Regions from separate parts of the Klebsiella sp. RIT-PI-d genome, predicted to be linked through region 2. Evidence: predicted binding sites of a transcription regulator. Region 2 holds the regulator's gene; the other holds the start of a gene.
The links. The regulator LexA, encoded in region 2, represses DNA repair genes until DNA is damaged. The targets are predictions, from matches to a motif close to TNCTGTATGTACATACAGNA.

Region 1: uvrB (excinuclease ABC subunit UvrB) is a predicted target of LexA. The motif match lies at 4,917-4,936, and genes of this name have one in related genera.

Annotation. Positions count from the first base shown of each region.
Region 1 is NZ_LGIT01000009.1:481,425-492,044, forward strand. It holds gene bioB (biotin synthase BioB) at 1-1,016, shown strand, start outside; gene bioF (8-amino-7-oxononanoate synthase) at 1,013-2,170, shown strand; gene bioC (malonyl-ACP O-methyltransferase BioC) at 2,154-2,909, shown strand; gene bioD (dethiobiotin synthase) at 2,902-3,600, shown strand; gene AC791_RS08910 (ABC transporter ATP-binding protein) at 3,566-4,282, opposite strand; gene uvrB (excinuclease ABC subunit UvrB) at 5,012-7,030, shown strand; gene pmrB (two-component system sensor histidine kinase PmrB) at 7,163-8,248, opposite strand; gene pmrA (two-component system response regulator PmrA) at 8,248-8,913, opposite strand; gene eptA (phosphoethanolamine transferase EptA) at 8,914-10,554, opposite strand.
Region 2 is NZ_LGIT01000001.1:63,264-73,883, forward strand. It holds gene zur (zinc uptake transcriptional repressor Zur) at 15-527, shown strand; gene AC791_RS00285 (CsbD family protein) at 584-793, opposite strand; gene lexA (transcriptional repressor LexA) at 1,009-1,617, opposite strand; gene AC791_RS00295 (diacylglycerol kinase) at 1,727-2,095, opposite strand; gene plsB (glycerol-3-phosphate 1-O-acyltransferase PlsB) at 2,225-4,645, shown strand; gene ubiA (4-hydroxybenzoate octaprenyltransferase) at 4,766-5,638, opposite strand; gene ubiC (chorismate lyase) at 5,613-6,149, opposite strand; gene malM (maltose operon protein MalM) at 6,324-7,262, opposite strand; gene AC791_RS00320 (maltoporin) at 7,373-8,707, opposite strand; gene malK (maltose/maltodextrin ABC transporter ATP-binding protein MalK) at 8,783-9,892, opposite strand; gene malE (maltose/maltodextrin ABC transporter substrate-binding protein MalE) at 10,260-10,620, shown strand, end outside.

The DNA.
Region 1 (10,620 bases), on a different contig from region 2:
TGTCGCAAGTTACTGAACTATTTAATAAACCGCTGCTTGAACTGCTGTTCGAGGCACAACAAATCCATCGTCAGCATTTTGACCCACAGCAGGTGCAGGTCAGTACGTTGCTGTCGATCAAAACGGGAGCCTGCCCGGAGGACTGTAAATATTGTCCGCAGAGCTCGCGCTATAAAACGGGTCTTGAATCTGAACGGCTCATGGAAGTGGAGCAGGTGCTGGAGTCCGCGCGCAAGGCCAAACGGGCAGGCTCTACCCGTTTTTGTATGGGCGCGGCGTGGAAAAATCCGCATGAACGTGACATGCCTTACCTGGAGCAGATGGTGCAGGGTGTTAAAGAGATGGGGCTTGAAGCCTGCATGACCCTCGGCACGCTCGATGAAACCCAGGCGCAGCGGCTGGCCTCGGCCGGGCTGGATTACTATAACCATAACCTCGATACCTCCCCGGAATTCTACGGCAACATCATCACCACGCGCACCTATCAGGAGCGTCTTGATACGCTGGGAAAAGTTCGCGATGCCGGGATCAAAGTGTGCTCTGGCGGGATTGTCGGGCTGGGTGAAACGGTCAACGACCGCGCCGGATTACTGCTGCAACTGGCGAATTTGCCGACGCCGCCGGAAAGCGTGCCTATCAACATGCTGGTGAAGGTCAAAGGCACGCCGCTGGCGGATAATGACGATGTCGATGCGTTTGATTTTATCCGCACCATCGCCGTGGCGCGGATCATGATGCCGACCTCGCACGTTCGCCTCTCCGCAGGTCGCGAACAGATGAATGAGCAGACGCAGGCGATGTGCTTTATGGCCGGGGCAAACTCGATTTTCTACGGCTGCAAACTGCTGACGACCGCAAATCCGGAAGAAGATAAGGATCTCCAGCTCTTTCGCAAACTGGGGTTGAACCCGCAGCAGACTCAGGTGCTGGAAGGGGATAACGAACAGCAGCAGCGTCTGGAGCAGGTGCTGCGTACCCCGGACACCGACGTGTATTACAACGCGGCGACAGTATGAGCTGGGAGCAGCGGATCGCGCGCGAACTGGACGACCGCCGGGCGGCCAGCGCCCTGCGCAGCCGTCAGGTTGTCGGGCAGGGGGCCGGACGCTGGCTGAGCGCTGACGGTAAGCGCTACCTGAATTTTTCCAGCAATGACTATCTTGGGCTAAGCCAGCATCCGGCGGTTATTGCCGCCTGGCAGGAGGGCGCAGCCCGTTTCGGCGTTGGCAGCGGCGGCTCGGGTCACGTCAGCGGTTATACCTGTGCGCATCAGCAGCTTGAGGAGATGCTGGCCGGGTGGCTGGGATATTCACGCGCGCTGCTGTTCATCTCCGGCTTTGCCGCGAATCAGGCGGTCATTACGGCGCTGGCCGGTAAAGACGATCGCATTATCGCCGATCGGCTGAGTCATGCCTCACTGCTGGAAGCGGCAAGCCTTAGCCCGGCACAATTGCGCCGCTTCCATCATAACGATCCGCTTCATGTACGCACGCTACTGGCGAAGCCCCTGCGCGGACAACAGCTGGTGGTGACGGAAGGTATTTTCAGCATGGATGGCGACAGCGCTCCGCTTGCCGATATCCATCGTGCCGCGCATGAGGCCGGGGCGTGGCTGATGGTGGATGATGCCCACGGTATCGCGGTCAGCGGCCATGAGGGGCGCGGCAGTTGCGATGTGCAACAGGTGCAGCCGGATCTGCTGATTGTGACCTTCGGCAAAGGCGTTGGCATTAGTGGTGCCGCGGTCTTATGCAGCGACATGGTGGCCGGGTATCTGCTGCAATTTGCCCGCCATCTGATTTACAGCACCTCGATGCCTCCCGCGCAGGCGATGGCGCTTCAGGCGGCGCTAGAGGTTATCCGCAGCGACGAAGGCCAGCAGCAGCGCGAAAAGCTTCAGCAGCATATCGCGCTTTTTCGCCGTGGCGCGGATGCGCTAAGCGTCGTTATGACTGACTCTGCCAGTGCCATCCAGCCGCTGATTGTCGGTGATAATGCGCGGGCATTACACATGGCTGGCGCACTTCGCGAGCAGGGATGCTGGGTAACAGCGATCCGCCCCCCCACGGTGCCTGAAGGTACGGCCCGATTGCGTTTAACCCTGACGGCGGCGCACAGCGCGGAAGACATCACACGATTACTGGAGGTGTTGCATGCCATCGGTGAATAAACAGGCGGTTGCCGCCACCTTTGGCCGTGCCGCTGCCGTCTACCAGCAGCATGATGAACTCCAGCGACAAAGCGCCGCCGCGCTGTTATCTGCCTTGCCTGAACAGCCGTTTCCACACGTGCTTGATGCCGGATGCGGACCGGGCGCGATGAGCCGCTACTGGCGCGGGCGCGGCAGTCAGGTTACCGCGCTGGATCTCTCCGCGCAGATGCTGGCTGAAGCGCAGCAGCAGGAAACTGCCCATCACTATGTGCTGGCCGATATTGAGGCGATCCCGCTGGCGCAGGCACAATTTGATCTTACGTGGAGTAATCTCGCCGTACAGTGGTGTGAGCACTTGCCGACGGCTATTGCAGAGCTGTATCGCGTCACGCGTCCCGGCGGCTATGTGGCTTTTACCACGCTGGTGAGCGGCTCGCTGCCTGAAGTGACTCAGGCCTGGCAGGCGGTTGACGGCGGCAGGCACGTGAATCGCTTTCTGACCCGCGAGGCTATTCACGAGGCATTATCCGGCTGGCGCTATCGTGCTCATGAGCCGTCAATCAGCCTGTCGTTCCCGGATGCGCTTAGCGCCATGCGCTCGCTCAAAGGCACTGGTGCAAGCCATCTGCATGACGGGCGGACACATCGGCCGCTGACCCGCAGCCAGCTGCGCGAGCTTCAACTGGCGTGGCCGCAACACCAGGGGCATTGTCCACTGACCTATCATCTTTTTGCAGGAATTATTCAACGTGACTAACCGATTTTTCGTCACCGGCACCGACACTGAAGTCGGTAAAACCGTGGCCAGTTGTGCGCTGCTTCAGGCCGCGCGACGGCAGGGCACGATTGTCGCCGGGTATAAACCTGTTGCATCCGGCAGCGACACCACTGCTGAAGGTTTACGTAACAGTGATGCGCTGGCGCTTCAGCGCAACAGCAGCCTGCCGCTGGGCTATCATCAGGTGAATCCCTATACCTTTGCCGAACCGACGTCGCCGCACATTGTCAGCGCTGATGAGAGACGCCCTGTTGAAGCTGCAGTCCTCTCTGCCGGACTCCGGCAGCTTGAAACGCTGGCTGAATGGGTACTGGTCGAAGGGGCGGGGGGCTGGTTTACGCCGCTGTCATCGACACTCACCTTTGCCGACTGGGTAAAAACGGAGAAATTGCCGGTTATCCTGGTGGTCGGCATAAAACTGGGGTGTATTAACCACGCCATGCTGACCGCGCTGGCTATTCAGCAGGCAGGATTAACGTTCGCAGGCTGGATCGCCAACGATATTATCCCGCCGGGTCGTCGCCATCAGGAGTATCTCGCCACCCTCAGGCGCGTATTACCTGCGCCATTGTTGGGCGAGATCCCTTTTCTCGATGCTCCCCCGCAAGCATGCGATCTCGGGCAGTATCTTGATCTTAGCGCGCTGGTACCGGCGTCATCCACTGCGTGAAAAGTTGCTGGTCAAGCTGATTAACTTGTCCCTGCGCAACGTTACGGCCCTGGTGCAGCAGAAAAAAACGATCTGAAACGTGATGGATAAACGACAAATGCTGTTCTGCCAGCAGGATCGTTAACCCCAGTTCGCGTTTCAGGCGCAGGATAATCTCGCCCAGCTTATGTAAAAATGCCTGGCCCGCGCCGCGCGTAGGTTCATCAAGGATCAACAGCCGGGGCCGGGCGATTAGCGCATTTGCCAGTGCCAGCTGATACTGATTATCGTCTGACAAGGTGGCGGCCTTCGCCTGACGCAGCGTGCACAGCTCCGGGAATAAATCATATATTGTACTTTTGACCTCGCCATCGCCACTGGCAGCATGGGCAATATGCAGATTCTCCTCCACGGTCAACTGCGAGAAAATGCGCCGGTCCTGGGGGACATAGCCAATCCCCAGTGCACTACGATTCAGCGCCGAAAGCGGCAGCAGATCGCAGGGCGGCGCATTATTACCGTGCCAGACAATACTCCCGCTCTCGACCGGTAAAAAGCCGGTGATACAATTAAACAGCGTAGACTTTCCCATACCAGGTAGCCCCACTACGCTGGTACATTTTCCCGCCTGTAGCTCAAGCGTAATATTCCACAGCGTATGCTGACTGCCATAAAAATGATTCACAGCGCGCAGACTCAACATCGGTATCTCCTCAATTCAGCACCTGCAGTTCGACAGGCTGATGCTGCAAAAGGCTTGCCAGAGACAGTAGAATCGGTAAAAAAGATGCTTATTTCAGATAGCGCCTGAGATTAATACGCAAATGGTGCATCCTGCTATTGCCCACTGCACGTTGTCGGTGCCAGCGCAGTAAGATGTAGTGCAAAAGCCAGGCGGTAAAGTGCGTTTTATCAGCGCTCTTTAATCGCGAATCGGTAAAAAAAAGCAGTAAATATTTTTTATTCACGCAACTTACCCGCCGCTTCGTTTTTTGCCAGGGAGCGGCGGCAAAGGGCTGGCGTGAGTTATCCACTATTCCTGTGGATAACCTTGTGTATTAGAGTTAGAAAAGATGCGGTAAACGAGTAAATACGCGGCCTGCGCCTGAATTGGCGGCAAACGCGGCTTTTATAATATTTACATAAAATACAAACAGTTAAATAAAAGCAAGCGGTGCAAGAAAAGTGTCATCTGTTGCCATTAAACCGTCATGACGTTACTTGACAAAGTTAATAAACGAATTTTTCTGGGGATAACCCGTTTCAGGTGGCATTTTCCCGGCCTGGCGCTACGCTTTTGCTGATGTTTACATCAATAACGGGGAGAATTTTACGCTTACTGTTTTTTTATCCAGTATTAGCTGTTGGCAAAATCACCAGCGGCGCGTAAAATTATGCTCCTGCCCGCTTCATTCCTTTCAGGTAGCCATTAATGAGTAAACCGTTCAAACTGAATTCCGCATTTCGTCCATCTGGCGATCAGCCTGAGGCGATTCGTCGTCTTAAAATAGGTCTTGAAGATGGCCTGGCCCATCAGACGCTGCTTGGCGTAACCGGGTCAGGGAAGACGTTTACCGTCGCGAATGTCATTGCCGATCTTCAGCGGCCAACCATGGTGCTGGCGCCTAACAAAACGCTGGCAGCGCAGCTGTACGGCGAAATGAAAGAGTTCTTCCCGGATAACGCCGTAGAGTATTTCGTCTCCTACTACGACTATTACCAGCCGGAAGCGTATGTCCCCAGTTCCGACACCTTCATTGAGAAAGACGCGTCGGTCAACGAGCATATCGAGCAAATGCGTCTGTCGGCTACCAAAGCGCTGCTGGAGCGTCGGGATGTCGTCGTGGTGGCGTCCGTTTCGGCAATTTACGGCCTGGGCGACCCCGATTTGTACCTGAAAATGATGCTGCACTTATCCATCGGCATGATCATTAATCAGCGCGATATCCTGCGCCGCCTGGCAGAGCTGCAATACGCCCGCAACGATCAGGCGTTCCAGCGCGGAACGTTTCGCGTGCGCGGAGAGGTGATTGATATTTTCCCGGCAGAGTCTGACGATACGGCGCTGCGCGTTGAGTTATTTGACGAAGAAGTCGAACGCCTGTCGTTATTCGATCCGCTTACCGGACACATTGAATCCACCATTCAGCGTTTTACCGTCTATCCCAAAACGCACTACGTCACGCCGCGCGAACGTATTGTGCAGGCGATGGAAGACATCAAAGTTGAGCTGGCTGACCGGCGCAAAACGCTGATGGCGAACAACAAGTTACTTGAAGAACAGCGTATTACCCAGCGCACTCAGTTCGACCTCGAAATGATGAACGAACTGGGCTACTGCTCCGGTATCGAAAACTACTCGCGCTATCTTTCCGCGCGTGGGCCGGGTGAAGCGCCGCCGACGCTGTTCGACTATTTGCCCGCCGACGGTCTGCTGGTTATCGATGAGTCGCACGTGACTATTCCACAAATTGGAGGCATGTATCGTGGCGACCGGGCGCGTAAAGAGACCCTGGTGGAATATGGTTTTCGCCTGCCGTCGGCGCTGGATAACCGTCCGATGAAGTTTGAAGAGTTTGAAGGCCTGGCGCCACAAACCATTTACGTTTCCGCGACGCCGGGCAAGTATGAGCTGGAAAAGTCGGGTGACGACATTGTCGATCAAGTCGTTCGTCCTACCGGCCTTCTGGACCCCATTATTGAAGTGCGTCCGGTCGGCACCCAGGTGGACGATTTGCTCTCGGAAATCCGCGCGCGGGTAGCCATAAATGAGCGCGTTCTGGTAACCACCCTGACCAAACGTATGGCGGAAGACTTAACCGAATATCTGACCGAACACGGCGAGAAGGTTCGCTATCTCCACTCGGACATCGACACTGTGGAGCGTATGGAGATCATTCGCGACCTGCGCCTCGGTGAGTTTGACGTGCTGGTCGGTATCAACCTGCTGCGAGAGGGGCTGGATATGCCGGAAGTTTCGCTGGTCGCTATCCTTGATGCCGACAAAGAAGGCTTCCTGCGTTCCGAGCGTTCACTTATCCAGACCATTGGTCGTGCGGCACGTAACATCAACGGTAAAGCGATTCTGTACGGCGATAAGATCACGGCGTCGATGGAAAAAGCGATCGGTGAAACGGAGCGTCGCCGCGAGAAGCAGCAGCAGTACAACGAAGAACATGGCATTGTGCCGCAGGGCCTGAATAAGAAAGTCGTCGACATCCTGGCGCTGGGTGAGAACATTGCGAAGACCAAAGCCAAAGGCCGTGGTAAAGCGCGTCATCCGGTTGAGGACGATGCCGCACTGCCGCTGACGCCGAAAGCGCTACAGCAGAAAATTCACGAGCTGGAAGCGAAGATGATGCAGCACGCCCGGGATCTTGAATTTGAGGAAGCCGCACAAACGCGCGATCAGCTTCACCAGTTACGCGATCTGTTCATCGCGGCATCCTAGTGGAATAACGACCGGGACGGCGGGTTCCATGCCCGGTGGCGCTGGGTTTATCAGGCCTGTGGGAAGACCGGCCTGATAACGCTTAGTTCTGGCAGGCCGGATAAAGCGCAGCCGCCATGACCGTTAGTACGCTTATACGTGCGGGCTGTGCAGGGCTTTGAATTTTACCCACGCTCGTGCGCCTGGCTGTGCTTGTCGGTTATGCAAAAAGAACTGCGCGTCATGTAACTGTGCAATTCGCGTTACGATGCTTAATCCGAGGCCAATTCCCCCGTATCGGCTGTCCATACGCACAAATGCCTTACTCAACTCGCCGCTTTTTGACTCATCAATGCCCGGACCCTCATCTTCGACCACCAGCAGCGGCCCGTTTTCTGACTCAAGATAAATGCTGATAGCCGAACCGACCGGGCTGTAGCGATAGGCATTCTCCACCAGATTTCGCAGCAGGAAGCGTAATAACGTGGCATCTCCTGACACCGCAGCCTGACATTCAGCAGGCAGCACCAGCCGCTGCTGGCGCGGCGCCAGCATGGTTTCAAGCTCATCCTGCAGGGGCAGGATCACATCCGAATATAGCTCAACCCGCTGGTAACTCCCGGCGGAAAAGGATTGCCCGACGCGGGCAAGCTGGAGAAGCTGAGCAATACTGTTTGTCATCTGATCGAGACGCTGTAGCAGCGGCTCCACGTTGGCCGTGCCGGCCCGGCCAATCAACTCCAGGTGCAAACGCAGCCCGGCCAGCGGCGTACGCAATTCGTGCGCCACATCGGCAGTAAAAAGCCGTTCGCGCTCAAGCGTGACGGTCAGCCGCGACACCAGCTGATTAATGGCCGAGGTTACCGCTTCCACTTCGCTCACCGGGGCAGCAATATTGATAGGCTGAAGATTATCTGGCGTGCGGGTACCCAGCTCACGCTGCAGTTCAGCCAGTGGACGAGTGATCTTTTTCACCGCGTGAAAGCTAATAATTAACGCCAGGCCAATAATTAACATGCTCGGGACCAGCAGGCTGGCTACCGCCTCGTGAACTTCATGCTCAACGTGTTTGCTGTTATTGTGATTGTGGATGGCACTCTCAACCAGCAGCTGGATCTGCTCTTTACTCTCATGCCACAGCCATAACACGCTGAATATCTGGCACACCACAAGAATGGCACCGATGGTCAGCAGCAGCTGAAAGCGCATGGTGGTTTTCCGTTTACGCAATAGCGCCATTATTTACCCTGCACTGGCATTGTATAGCCGAAACCGCGCACCGTGCGTATCCGCGTTTTGCCAATTTTTTCCCGCAGATTATGCATGTGCACCTCAAGAGTATTGGTGGACGGTTCGTTTTCCCAGCTGTAGATATCGTTATATAAAATTTCACGGTGGACCGGGCTGCCCGCCTTTAACATCAGTCGGGACAGTAGCGCATACTCTTTTGGCGTTAAATCCAGCTGTTCACCGGCAAGCAGGACCTGACGACGCGTGACATTCAGCGTGAGATCCTCAATAGTTATTTCGTTATCACCCTGATTATGATGACGGCGCAGCAGGGCGCGAATACGCGCATTCAGCTCGTCGAGGGCGAAAGGCTTAATAAGATAATCATCCGCGCCGGTATCCAGGCCTGAGATGCGATCGTTAACGGTATCGCGTGCGGTCAGGATCAGAACCGGCTGGGTGAATTTCTCCCGGCGCAGATTCGCCAGCAGCTGCAAACCATCTTGATCCGGCAGGCCCAGATCCAGTACCACTAAGCTGTAATAGGCATTGGCCAGGCAAATTTTGGCATCCCGGGCCGTTGTTACGCCGTCGCAGACATATCCCTCGTTTTGCATTGCGAGAATCAATCCCTGCAATAATAAAGCGTCATCCTCTATAACTAATATTTTCACTTAGTTAGCTCCTCTGCACGGCAGTAAAATGTCGTCTTTTTCCTGATAAACGTGCGTATTAACACCGACTAATCCCAGCATGGTCGAGAAAAGATTATCCTGTGAGTAGGATTGTGTGTCAGCGTTTTTTTCCAGACACTGCTGATTAATGTCATAACGCTTCTGATAATCCGCTGAAAGCCAAATCAGCATCGGAATGTGTTTTTGCATCTGCGGGGCCACCGACCACGGCAAACCGTGGAGATAAATGCCATCTTCACCCAGAGATTCACCGTGATCGGAAAGATAGACCAGGCTGGTGGTAAATTTATCCTGTTTACGTTGCAGCAGCTTGATCGCCTTATCGACAATATAATCCACGTACAGAACCGTATTATCATAGGTATTCATCAGTTGTGCCTGACTACAGGTTTGGATCTCATTGGTGTCGCAGGTGGGGGTAAATTTACGGAACTGTGGCGGATAGCGACGATAATAGGTCGGGCCGTGGCTGCCGATAGTATGTAAAACAATCACCCCATCGCCCTGAAGGGTGTCGATATATCGTTCCAGACCATCGAATAAAACCTCATCGTAGCATTCGCCATTCATACACTGACGGGGCAGTTTTTGCGCGGTCTTATCCTGGGTTGGTACGCGTGTACAGGCGCCTTTGCAGCCTCCGTCGTTTTCATTCCACAGAACCTGGATACCGGCACGCTGGATGACATCCAGCAACCCCTCCTGATGGTGTGCCAGCTGGGCATCATAATGCGCACGCGGCATTCCGGAAAACATGCACGGTACGGATACGGCCGTTGCGGTGCCGCAGGAGGTCGTTTGCGGGAAGTAAACAACGTTATCGTGTTTCAGGCGCGGGTTGGTCTCACGAGCGTAGCCGCCCAGTGAGAAGTTGGCGGCGCGCGACGTTTCACCCACAATCAGGATAGTCAGATTTTTATGCGCACCCTGCGTCATGCGCGGATCGCGCTGTGCATCCTCGCCAATCCTCACCAGCGGTAAATTATCCATCCGGTTATGGGTGTACCAGGACCAGCTTGCTACAAGGCTATTGGATGGGCTAAGCGATTTGACCAGCTGTTTATTATTGCGAAAAAGCGACGCGTAATCTTTATAGAACAGGAGGGCCACCAGCAGAATAGCCAGTACCGAAAGCGTGATATTAACCGTTCGCAGCAGTACGCCGCGGCTCAGCGTGGCGGGATAGCGGATTTTCACCCACCAGGCCAGCGCGGCCATCAGTACTCCGGAAAACAGTATCGACAGCACCAGACGTACGGAGAGCAGGGCAAAACTTTCCGCCGGTGTGGTATCGAGAATGTTATCGATCATTGAGCGATCCATCACGATGCCAAAATTAAGAATAAAATATTGTACCGCTGCGCCCGGTAGCACGAAAACAGCGACGGCCAGGCGATGCAGGCGCAGAAAAGATGCCAGGGTTAACAGAATATTGATTACGGCAAAACCGACCACCGGCATCGAAACAAATACCCATACCGAATGCAACGAGTTGACCGGGAGTAATTTGAATGCCTGATGCCAGAAGGCAATGTTCAAAAAGAGGGCAATGTAGAGTGCAAAGAGAAGCAGATAAGCCAGCAGACCGATGGTCGGTCTGCGCAGATGTAACGCCCGCATAATGTGTTCTCATTAGAAAAGAGAACGCCATCCTCGCAGAGAAGGATTAAGCCAACCTTAAGATTG
Region 2 (10,620 bases):
CCTTTGAGGATGCTATGGACAAGATCACTTCGCAGGAGCTGTTAGCGCAGGCTGAAAAGCTCTGCGTGCAACGCAATGTGCGCCTGACCCCACAGCGCCTTGAGGTCCTGCGCTTAATGAGCCTGCAACAGGGTGCTATTAGCGCGTATGATTTGCTCGATCTGCTACGCGATAAAGAGCCTCAGGCTAAGCCGCCGACAGTTTATCGCGCGCTTGAGTTCTTACTTGAGCAGGGTTTTGTACACAAAGTGGAATCCACTAACAGCTACGTGTTGTGTCACCTCTTTGAGCATACGCATACTTCGGCCATGTTTATCTGCGACCGCTGTGGCGTGGTTAAAGAAGAAGGGGCAGAAGGCGTGGAAGATATTATGCATGCTCTGGCAGCCAGAATGGGTTTTGCCCTGCGGCATAACGTGATAGAAGCACACGGTCTGTGCGCCGGGTGTGCTGAAGTCGAGGCATGTCGCCATCCGGGCGAGTGCCATCACGATCATTCTATTCAGAGCAAGAAAAAGCCGCGCTAGCTACGGCGCGGCCTTTCAGGGGGGTAGGTCTTCTCAGGGGTTAGCTGAGTTTACTCTTACCAGCGATACTCGTTGCGGGTTTCCCAGTCTTTTACTTCAGTTTCCGCCTGGTCTTTCTCATAACCATAACGTTCCTGGATTTTACCCACGAGCTGATCGCGTTTACCTTCGATGACAGTCATATCATCGTCAGTCAGTTTACCCCATTTTTCTTTCGCTTTACCTTTGAACTGTTTCCAGTTACCGCCGACTTCGTCTTTATTCATAATTATGTCCTCTTTTTGGGGTACAAAACATGTGAACTTTGTCGCTCAGAAAGCGTATCTTTCTGCTGAACGTATGAATAAGTATAGGAGACGATCCTGCACCCTGCGGCAAATTAAGAATATTTAACCCTGCGAGGTGAGAAGAGGTTGAGGATTTCTGCAAAGGAAAGAGATATGTCTGCGGCACCCGGGGCACCGCAGAATTCGATTCGTGCTTACAGCCATTCGCCGTTGCGGATTACGCCTACAGCCAGACCCTCAATGGAGAAGCTTTGCTTGCGCAAGTCAACCACAATGGGTGAAAAATCGCTATTTTCAGGCAGCAACTCAACGACGTTACCCTGTTTTTTCAAACGTTTAACGGTAACTTCTTCATCAATGCGTGCCACGACAACCTGGCCATTATGCACGTCCTGCGTTTTATGCACGGCCAGTAAATCGCCGTCCATGATGCCAATATCTTTCATCGACATACCGCTAACGCGCAGCAGAAAATCAGCGCTCGGTTTAAACAGCAGGGGATCGACCTGATAATGACTTTCAATATGCTGCTGTGCCAGCAGCGGCTCACCGGCGGCAACGCGGCCAATGAGAGGTAAACCTTCTTCTTCCTGCAGCAACAGGCGAATACCGCGTGATGCGCCGGTGACGATTTCAATCACCCCTTTGCGCGCCAGTGCTTTAAGGTGTTCTTCAGCCGCATTTGGGGAACGGAACCCCAAACGTTGCGCAATTTCCGCACGCGTTGGTGGCATGCCTGTCTGGCTGATGTGGTCCCGAATGAGATCGAACACCTCTTGCTGCCTGGCCGTTAACGCTTTCATTCCGCCCCCTGGGTGTATATACAGTTGTGCTGTGAGTATATACAGTTAACGGCGATTTTGAAACCATTATCGGGGCGAAAAAGCAGAGACTTTTCTACTTTTGCGACCTTTAACGATAATGCGACCACAATAATGTCGCCCAGGTAATGAGTGCGACAACGATTGACAGCAGTACCGCCGCCGATCCCATGTCCTTAGCCCGGCCTGAAAGCTCATGCCGTTCCGTACCAATCCGGTCGACAACCGCCTCGATTGCGCTGTTTAAAATCTCGACAATCATGACCAGCAGCACCGAACCGATTAACAGCACGCGAGTAATGGCATCTACATCAAGCCAACATGCGAGGATAATGGCTGCAAGAGCAGCAACACCTTCCTGGCGAAAAGCAGCTTCGTTGATCCATGCTGCACGAAATCCTTTCCAGGAATAACCCGCTGCATTGATGATCCGGGTCAAACCGGTGGTATTATTGGCCATTAAAAGAACCTTTTTACATTATTAGCGTCAATGATATAGCGCGCATCCTGCGTAAGCTCAGAAAATCGGTTCACTTTCTGATATCCTTGCAGCGCATTTGCATGATTAACCAGAGGCTTCACATCGTTTATGTCTGGCTGGCCACGAATTTACTACAAATTACTGAATTTACCATTAAGCGTATTGGTAAAGAGCAAATCTATTCCGGCGCAACCCGCGCAGGAACTGGGCCTGGACTCGTCCCGCCCTATTATGTACGTATTGCCGTACAACTCAAAAGCGGACCTGCTGACCCTACGCGAGCAGTGTCTGGCGCACGATCTGCCCGACCCTCTGGAGCCTCTGGAGATCGACGGCACCCTGCTGCCGCGTTATGTATTTATTCATGGCGGCCCACGTGTGTTCCGGTACTACACGCCGAAAGAAGAGTCTATCAAACTCTTCCACGACTATTTGGATCTGCATCGCAGTAATCCACTTCTCGACGTACAAATGGTCCCTGTTTCCATCATGTTCGGTCGGTCGCCGGGGCGTGAAAAAGGTGAAGTTAATCCGCCGCTAAAAATGCTTAACGGCGTGCAAAAGTTCTTCGCTGTTTCCTGGCTTGGCCGCGACAGTTTCGTCCGTTTTTCGCCGTCCGTTTCGCTGCGCCGCATGGCCGACGAACACGGCACGGATAAAATCATTGCGCAAAAGCTGGCGCGTGTTGCGCGTATGCATTTCGCGCGTCAGCGTCTGGCTGCCGTCGGACCGCGTCTGCCTGCCCGTCAGGATCTGTTTAATAAGCTACTGGCCTCCAAAGCCATTGCCCGTGCGGTAGAAGATGAAGCGCGCAGCAAAAAAATCTCCCATGAAAAGGCGCAGCAAAACGCCATTGCACTGATGGAAGAAATTGCCGCTAACTTTTCCTATGAGATGATCCGCCTGACCGACCGTATTCTGGGCTTTACCTGGAACCGTTTGTATCAGGGGATTAACGTGCATAACGCCGAACGCGTGCGGCAACTGGCGCATGACGGCCACGAGATCGTGTATGTACCCTGCCACCGCAGCCATATGGACTACATGCTGCTGTCGTATGTGCTCTATCATCAGGGCCTGGTGCCGCCGCACATCGCTGCGGGCATCAACCTGAACTTTTGGCCTGCCGGACCGATTTTCCGCCGTCTCGGTGCCTTCTTTATTCGCCGCACCTTCAAAGGCAACAAGCTCTATTCAACGGTATTCCGCGAGTATCTCGGCGAGCTGTTCAGCCGTGGCTATTCAGTAGAGTATTTCGTTGAAGGTGGGCGCTCACGTACCGGCCGTTTGCTGGATCCTAAAACCGGTACGCTGTCGATGACCATTCAGGCCATGCTGCGCGGCGGTACGCGTCCAATTACCCTCGTGCCGATTTACATCGGCTATGAGCATGTGATGGAAGTCGGTACCTACGCCAAAGAGCTGCGCGGCGCGACGAAAGAGAAAGAAAATCTGCTGCAAATGATGCGGGGCTTAAGCAAGCTGCGCAATTTGGGTCAGGGCTATGTCAACTTTGGCGAACCCATGCCGCTGATGACCTATCTTAATCATCACGTTCCTGAGTGGCGTGAGTCCATCGATCCGATTGAAGCCGTCCGTCCGGCCTGGCTGACACCTACGGTAAATCGCATGGCCGCCGAGCTTATGGTGCGTATTAACAATGCAGGCGCAGCTAACGCCATGAACCTGTGTTGCACCGCGCTGCTGGCATCCCGTCAGCGCTCTCTGACCCGCGAGCAGCTGACTCAGCAGCTGGATTGTTATCTTGGACTGTTGCGCAATGTTCCCTACGCGCCGGATGCCACTGCGCCTGCCGCGACGGCAAATGCGCTGATCGAACATGCGTTGCAGATGAACAAGTTTCAGGTCGATAAAGACACCATCGGCGATATCATCGTTCTGCCACGCGAGCAGGCGGTGCTGATGACCTATTATCGCAATAACATCACGCATATGCTGATGTTACCGTCGTTAATTGCCGCTATCGTCACCCAGCATCGGCAGATTTCGCGGGAGGCGCTGCTTGAGCATGTGGAGTTGCTTTATCCGATGCTGAAAGCCGAACTGTTCCTGCGCTGGGAAACCGGTGAGATAGCCTGCGTGATTGATGCGCTGACAGAAGAGCTGGCGCGCCAGGGCTTGATTAGCCTGAACGAGAACGGATTGTGTGTTGATCCGTCGCGTTCGCGGACGTTACAACTGCTGGCCGCAGGCGCGCGCGAAACGCTCCAGCGCTATGCCATCACCTTCTGGCTGCTGAGCGCGAATCCATCCATAAACCGCGGTACGCTTGAGAAAGAGAGCCGCACCGTGGCGCAGCGCCTGTCGGTTTTGCACGGGATTAACGCGCCGGAGTTCTTCGACAAAGCGGTGTTCAGTTCTCTGGTTCTCACGTTACGCGATGAAGGATATATCAGCGACACCGGCGATGCCGAACCGGCAGAAACCATGAAGGTTTATCAAATGCTGGCTGAGTTAATTACGTCTGACGTCCGCTTAACCATTGAGAGCGCAGCGCAGGGCGAGTAAATAAAAATGCCGGATGAGGATCTTCATCCGGCATTAAGCCACATCATCGTTATGCCCGGCAGCGCTACGCTTGCACAGCCTGTGAATTATCCCCGGGTCAGGCGAACAGAGTAAGCACTATCAGAATGGCCAGTAACTTATCGCCAGTCCGACAAACAGCGCCAGTCCGACATAATTATTGTTCATAAACGCTTTAAAACAGGCGTCGCGCTGACGATGGAAAATTAGCGTCTGCTGATAGATAAACAGTATCCCCACTACCGCCACAGCCGCATAAAATGCGCTGCCCAGCCCGTTCAGCCAGCCGATAGCGGCCATTAATCCCAGCACCGCCACCTGCAAAATACCGATAATCACACGATCGTATTGCCCGAAAAGGATCGCCGTCGACTTCACGCCGATCTTCAGGTCGTCATCACGATCGACCATCGCATATTGTGTGTCATACGCTACGGCCCATAAAATGTTGCAGAAAAACAGTAGCCAGCAGCTGAGCGGGAGCGTTTCGCTTACGGCAGCAAACGCCATCGGGATCGACCAGCCAAACGCGGCACCCAGCACCACCTGAGGCAAGTGGGTGTAGCGCTTCATAAAAGGATAGATCCACGCCAGCAGCAGCGCAGCGACAGAAAGCAGGATCGTCATCCGGTTTAGCGTGAGTACCAGCAAAAAGGAGCACAACACGAGGATCGCAAACAGCGTACGCGCTTCTTTGCCGCTCACCGCCCCGCTGGGCAAAGGTCGATTGGCGGTCCGCTTTACATGGCCGTCTATTTTACGATCGGCATAATCATTAATCACACACCCTGCCGCGCGCATTAGCCAGACGCCCGCGACAAATACGGCGAGGATCCACAGCGGCGGCAGGCCCGGCGTCGCCACCCACAGCGCCCATAGCGTTGGCCACAGCAGCAGCAGCGCGCCGATAGGTTTGTCGGTACGCATCAGGCGGTGATACGCCAACAGCTTATTCTGCGTCAGACTCCACTCCATTTTTCTCTTCCTTCTGATAAATCGGTGATGCCGGTAAAAAAAGTTCGGTCAGTAGCAACGGTTTTCCATTAAGGCGCAGCCGCGAACGCCGCCCCCACAAATCGTCAATAGTGCCTGGTTCAATAAAATCCCGGGTTAACGTTGATGAGGTAAATAGATAGCGCCCCAGCGGCGTTTTGCCCAGCGTTTGTAATGCCAGCTCAGGACCGTTTAGTGTCGATTCCGGCACAACAGTACGGCCCGCCAGCCACGGCTCATCATCGGCACAGAGAATAATCTCCCGCAGCCAGTAGCGCGATTCATCTGGTAAAAATGCACGTTCTTCGCCGATCTCGTGCCGATCCACAAACGCCTCACGCATCAGCATAATGCTGATCTTTTTTCCCTGCTGCTCAAATCGTTTGGTCATTGAATCCTCCAGCAATAACCACTCACGCAGCGCGGGATTGAGTGCGGGGACAGGATCAAGATAGCGCAGCGCACGCAGTTGCGTTAGCGCAGGATGTGACATGCTGTTTCTCCGGTACAAAGTCTGACAGCATTGTAACGCAGAAAAGTGTGATGAGGAGCGGGTTAGATGCAAAAGCGCAACAGATACGTAACACAGCGCAGAGTGATAAAAAAAGTGCGCCCCGAAGGACGCACCGAAAGGCTAAGCCTAAACATCAGCATTGCGGGATAACACTCATCCCTTGCCTTTTACACTGCTGATAAAGGTGGAACGCGCTGAAGTTGACCCCAGACGCTCTGCTTCGTTAAGTAATTTCAATGCCTTATCGACATCGCCTTTATCTACAGCCTGTTTAATAGCCTGATTAAAGTAAGCTTCGGTGTCATTAAGAACCGGCTCACGTTTTGCAGCAGGTGCCGGGGCGGTAACCGGTGCGGCGGCAGGTGCGCTATATGCAGGCGCGGCGGTATTGCCGACAGTGACCGACGCCTGATCGGATGAACCAAACAACGGCCCTACCAGGACGCTTGAGCTGCTGTTAGTTTTGACTTTCAGTTTCACCACACCCTCAGTGGTATGGCGGGCAACAGGATCGGGAATATTTGGTATCGCATTACCAATGCCTTTGGCATAGGCTTTCGCCGGGTCCAGCAGCGTGGTCGTTTGCTGAAGATCTTTCTCGGTGGTAAAGACCAGCACGTAGATTTTCTGCTGCCCCAGGGCAGGTGTCAGGCGCATCACACCTTCAAGACGGTCGGCGCTCATCACACCCGGTTCCTGATAGGTAAAATAGCTGCTGGGGAAAAAGGCAGACGGCGTCAGGTTCTGATCGAGGATCAGCACATTTGGCGCGTAAACGCTGGTTTGTTTATTCACTTCGCTGGTCAGCGTCAGGGTCAGCTCGCCAATATTGGCGGGCACGCTGTAAGCGATGACCGGGCCGGTAATACCCGGAACCTCAAGGCGTTGTCCAACGGACGCAGTGGAAGAGGTTTGCTGTTTCGACGGATCAACCGGCGTCCAGGTGAGTTGCTGCAGAGCTGCAGCCGGGATCGCCGGGGCAGCGGCGGTATTTTGTGGGACATAATTGACCTCGGCCAGGCTGACTGCCGGCGCCGCAGCCAGTAATCCTGCCGTCAGGCAGAGCGCAACGAGACTTTTATTCATTTTCATTGTTATCACCTCAAAGTACTCAGGTGTGACGGTGGCCAGGCAATAGCGCGTCACCCCTTAGAAACAGAGAGGCTTGCGCCTCTCTTTCGTTCACAACATCAATACGGCTATTACCACCAGATTTCCATCTGTGCGCCGAAGCTGAATTCATCGCTGTCGCCGCGGCTATTGGAGAACTGACCGTTACCGGTAGAGTCGCTGATGGCAGAGCGGCCAATTGCGCCGGTGTTGCTTTTCACGTAACCCCATTTTTCATCCCATTTCGCATAGGTTGCGAAGACGCGCAGCGCCGGACGGGACCAGATGCTGTCGCCTGCCTGCCATTGTTGCGCAAGGGTGATTTTGTACTGGCTGTTACGATCGCCGGTTTGCTGCGATTTCACGTTGTCGTAGCCAACTTCCAGCAGGGTGCTCATGATCGGCGTCCATTTGTACATTGGACGTACGCCGACGGTGTACCAGTCAGTACCACGGTCGTCATCGCGATCCAACTTCTGGTACATACCCACGTACATCAGGTCCCATTTTTCGGCGAGCGTGATTGCACCGTGATCGAGTAAACGCAGCAGCGAACCATCGTTGTTGACGTTACGGTCAACGGCGATATCGTTATCAGTCCAGGAGCCTTGCGGAATGCCTTTACCCTGCGCGGTCATCGCATCAGTACCGTACTGAACCACGAATTTGTTAAAGCCTTTCAGCATGCTCTGGGTATGTTCTGCGGTGAACAACCAGCCGTCTTTTGATGCGTCGTTAGACAGGCGGTAATCATCAGTGGTGTTGGCACGGCCATAGTCCACACCTAATTCCAGCATCCCGTCCGGGTTAGTTTCCAGACCGGCTAAACGCACGTCATATACGTCGTTGGCGGTGTCTTTCGTGGCGTCATAAATGTGGTTGCTGCTAAAGGAGGTCGAACCGCCCGCTTCCTGAGAACGGGTAGCGGCCAGAGAGAGCTTACCAAAGCCGAGGTCGATGTTTTCGATACCCGCGCCCGGACCGGAAATATCCCAGTAGTAGAAGTCGATCATGTGAACGTCATGACGCTGATAGAAACGCTTACCGGCCCAGATAGTAGAGCCTGGTAGCGCATCAATCAGGTTTTTACCCTGCACGTTGGCTTCGCGGAAAGCCGGATCGGTGGCTTCCCAGTCATTCTGCTGCGCGACGGAGTAGGCGACGTTAGTGTCGAAGTAGAAGCTCTTATCGCCCTCTTTCCACACTTCCTGACCGAGTTTGATTTCAGCGTAGGTTTCACACTCGTTACCCAGACGGTATTTACTTTGTGCGCCCGTTGCCTGGAAACATTGTTGTTCGCCGCCGCTGCCGGTCCAGCCAATGCCGGAACGCGCGTAGCCATGAAAATCGACGGCGCCTGCGTGGGCAGAGAGAATGCCCGCGGTAATGGCGATCGCCAGTGGAAGTTTGCGCAGAGTAGTCATTATTCTATCTCCTGAGATCATTGCTTTTCTTTTATTACGCATCGGTCTTCTCAGCCTTTGCGCATTTAATGGGAATGCTTAAACGCCTGGCTCTTTATGCAACCGTCGACATGCAGTGCCATCTTCGCGAAACAGATGGCAACGCTCCGGCGGCAGGCCGATGGCGAATGTGGCACCCTCTTCTACCAACACCACGTCATTCTGGCGGTACACCAGGTTCTGACGGATGGCGGGGATTTGGATATGAATTTGTGTTTCGTGTCCCAGCTGCTCGACAACCTGAACCACGCCTTCCAGCGTGACGTCGGCGATATCGCTTGGCAGCAGATGTTCAGGACGAATACCGAGTGACATATTGGCGCCCACCTGAACACTGGCGCTGTCCACCGGCAGCCAGACGTGCTGACGGTTCGGCAGTTCAACCTGAACCTGATCGATAGCGGTAGCCGTCACCTTCACCGGTAAGAAATTCATTTTCGGCGAGCCGATAAAGCCCGCGACAAAACGGTCAGCCGGATAGTGATACAGTTCCAGCGGCTTACCGACCTGCGCTACGCGACCGGCATCCAGCACCACGATTTTGTCAGCCAGCGTCATCGCTTCGACCTGATCGTGGGTAACGTAAATCATCGTGCGGCCCAGACGCTTGTGCAGACGGGAAATCTCAATACGCATTTGCACGCGCAGCGCTGCATCAAGGTTGGAGAGCGGTTCATCAAGCAGGAATACGCGCGGTTCCGCCACCAGCGTACGGCCGATTGCCACGCGCTGACGCTGGCCGCCGGACAGCGCTTTCGGCTTACGATCTAACAGGTGCGCGAGCTGAAGCACTTCCGCAACCTGATTCACGCTCTGTTTCATAACCTCTTTTTTGGCCCCTGCCAGCTTGAGACCGAACGACATGTTTTCGGCAACGGAGAGATGGGGATAAAGCGCATAGGACTGAAACACCATGCCCACGCCGCGTTCAGCGGGCGGGATATCATTCATCCGTGTTTCACCAATAAATAAATCGCCGCTGGTGATGGTTTCCAGTCCAGCGATCATGCGCAGCAGGGTCGATTTCCCACAGCCTGACGGTCCGACAAAGACCACGAATTCACCTTCATGGATGTCGAGGTTGATATTTTTTGATACCACCACGTCGCCCCAGGCTTTCGTTACATTCCGTAGCTGTACGCTCGCCATGCCCTCTCCCTTCGTTACAACCTGTCATCAACAGAAACATTCAGATGCGCTGACTATGAGCTAAACAATCACGTAACAAATCCTCCACCCCCGCGCTTTTCTATGGGGGAGGAGTCGGGAGGATGAGAAGCGGGCTTCTGCGAGGCGGCGCGGGGCGCGGCGGCTATTTTCGTGATGCCACCGACAAAAATTGGCGCGCTTTTATGTGCGCGGTAACTCATAACTCAAATTTATGTAACGAAGATCACAGAACGAGGCGGTGGGGCGTAGAGCCGGGGAGGATGGAAAGGGCTTGTCAAACCAGGAGACTAAGCATCGTCAAGCCACCTGAGCGTATCCACGAGTAATAACCATAAGGACGGGATATATGAATATCAAAACTGGCGCACGCATCTTCGCACTGTCCGCATTGACGACGATGATGTTTTCCGCCTCGGCTCTCGCCAAGATTGAAGAAGGTAAGCTGGTTATCTGGATTAACGGCGACAAAGGCTATAACGGCCTCGCTGAAGTGGGTAAAAAATTCGAGAAAGATACCGGCATTAAAGTGACCATTGAGCATCCTGATAAACTGGAAGAAAAATTCCCGCAGGTGGCGGCCACTGGCGACGGCCCGGATATCATCTTCTGGGCGCACGACCGTTTTGGCGGCTACGCGCAATCCGGCCTGCTGGCTGAAATCTCGCCGGATAAAGCCTTCCAGGACAAACTCTATCCCTTCACCTGGG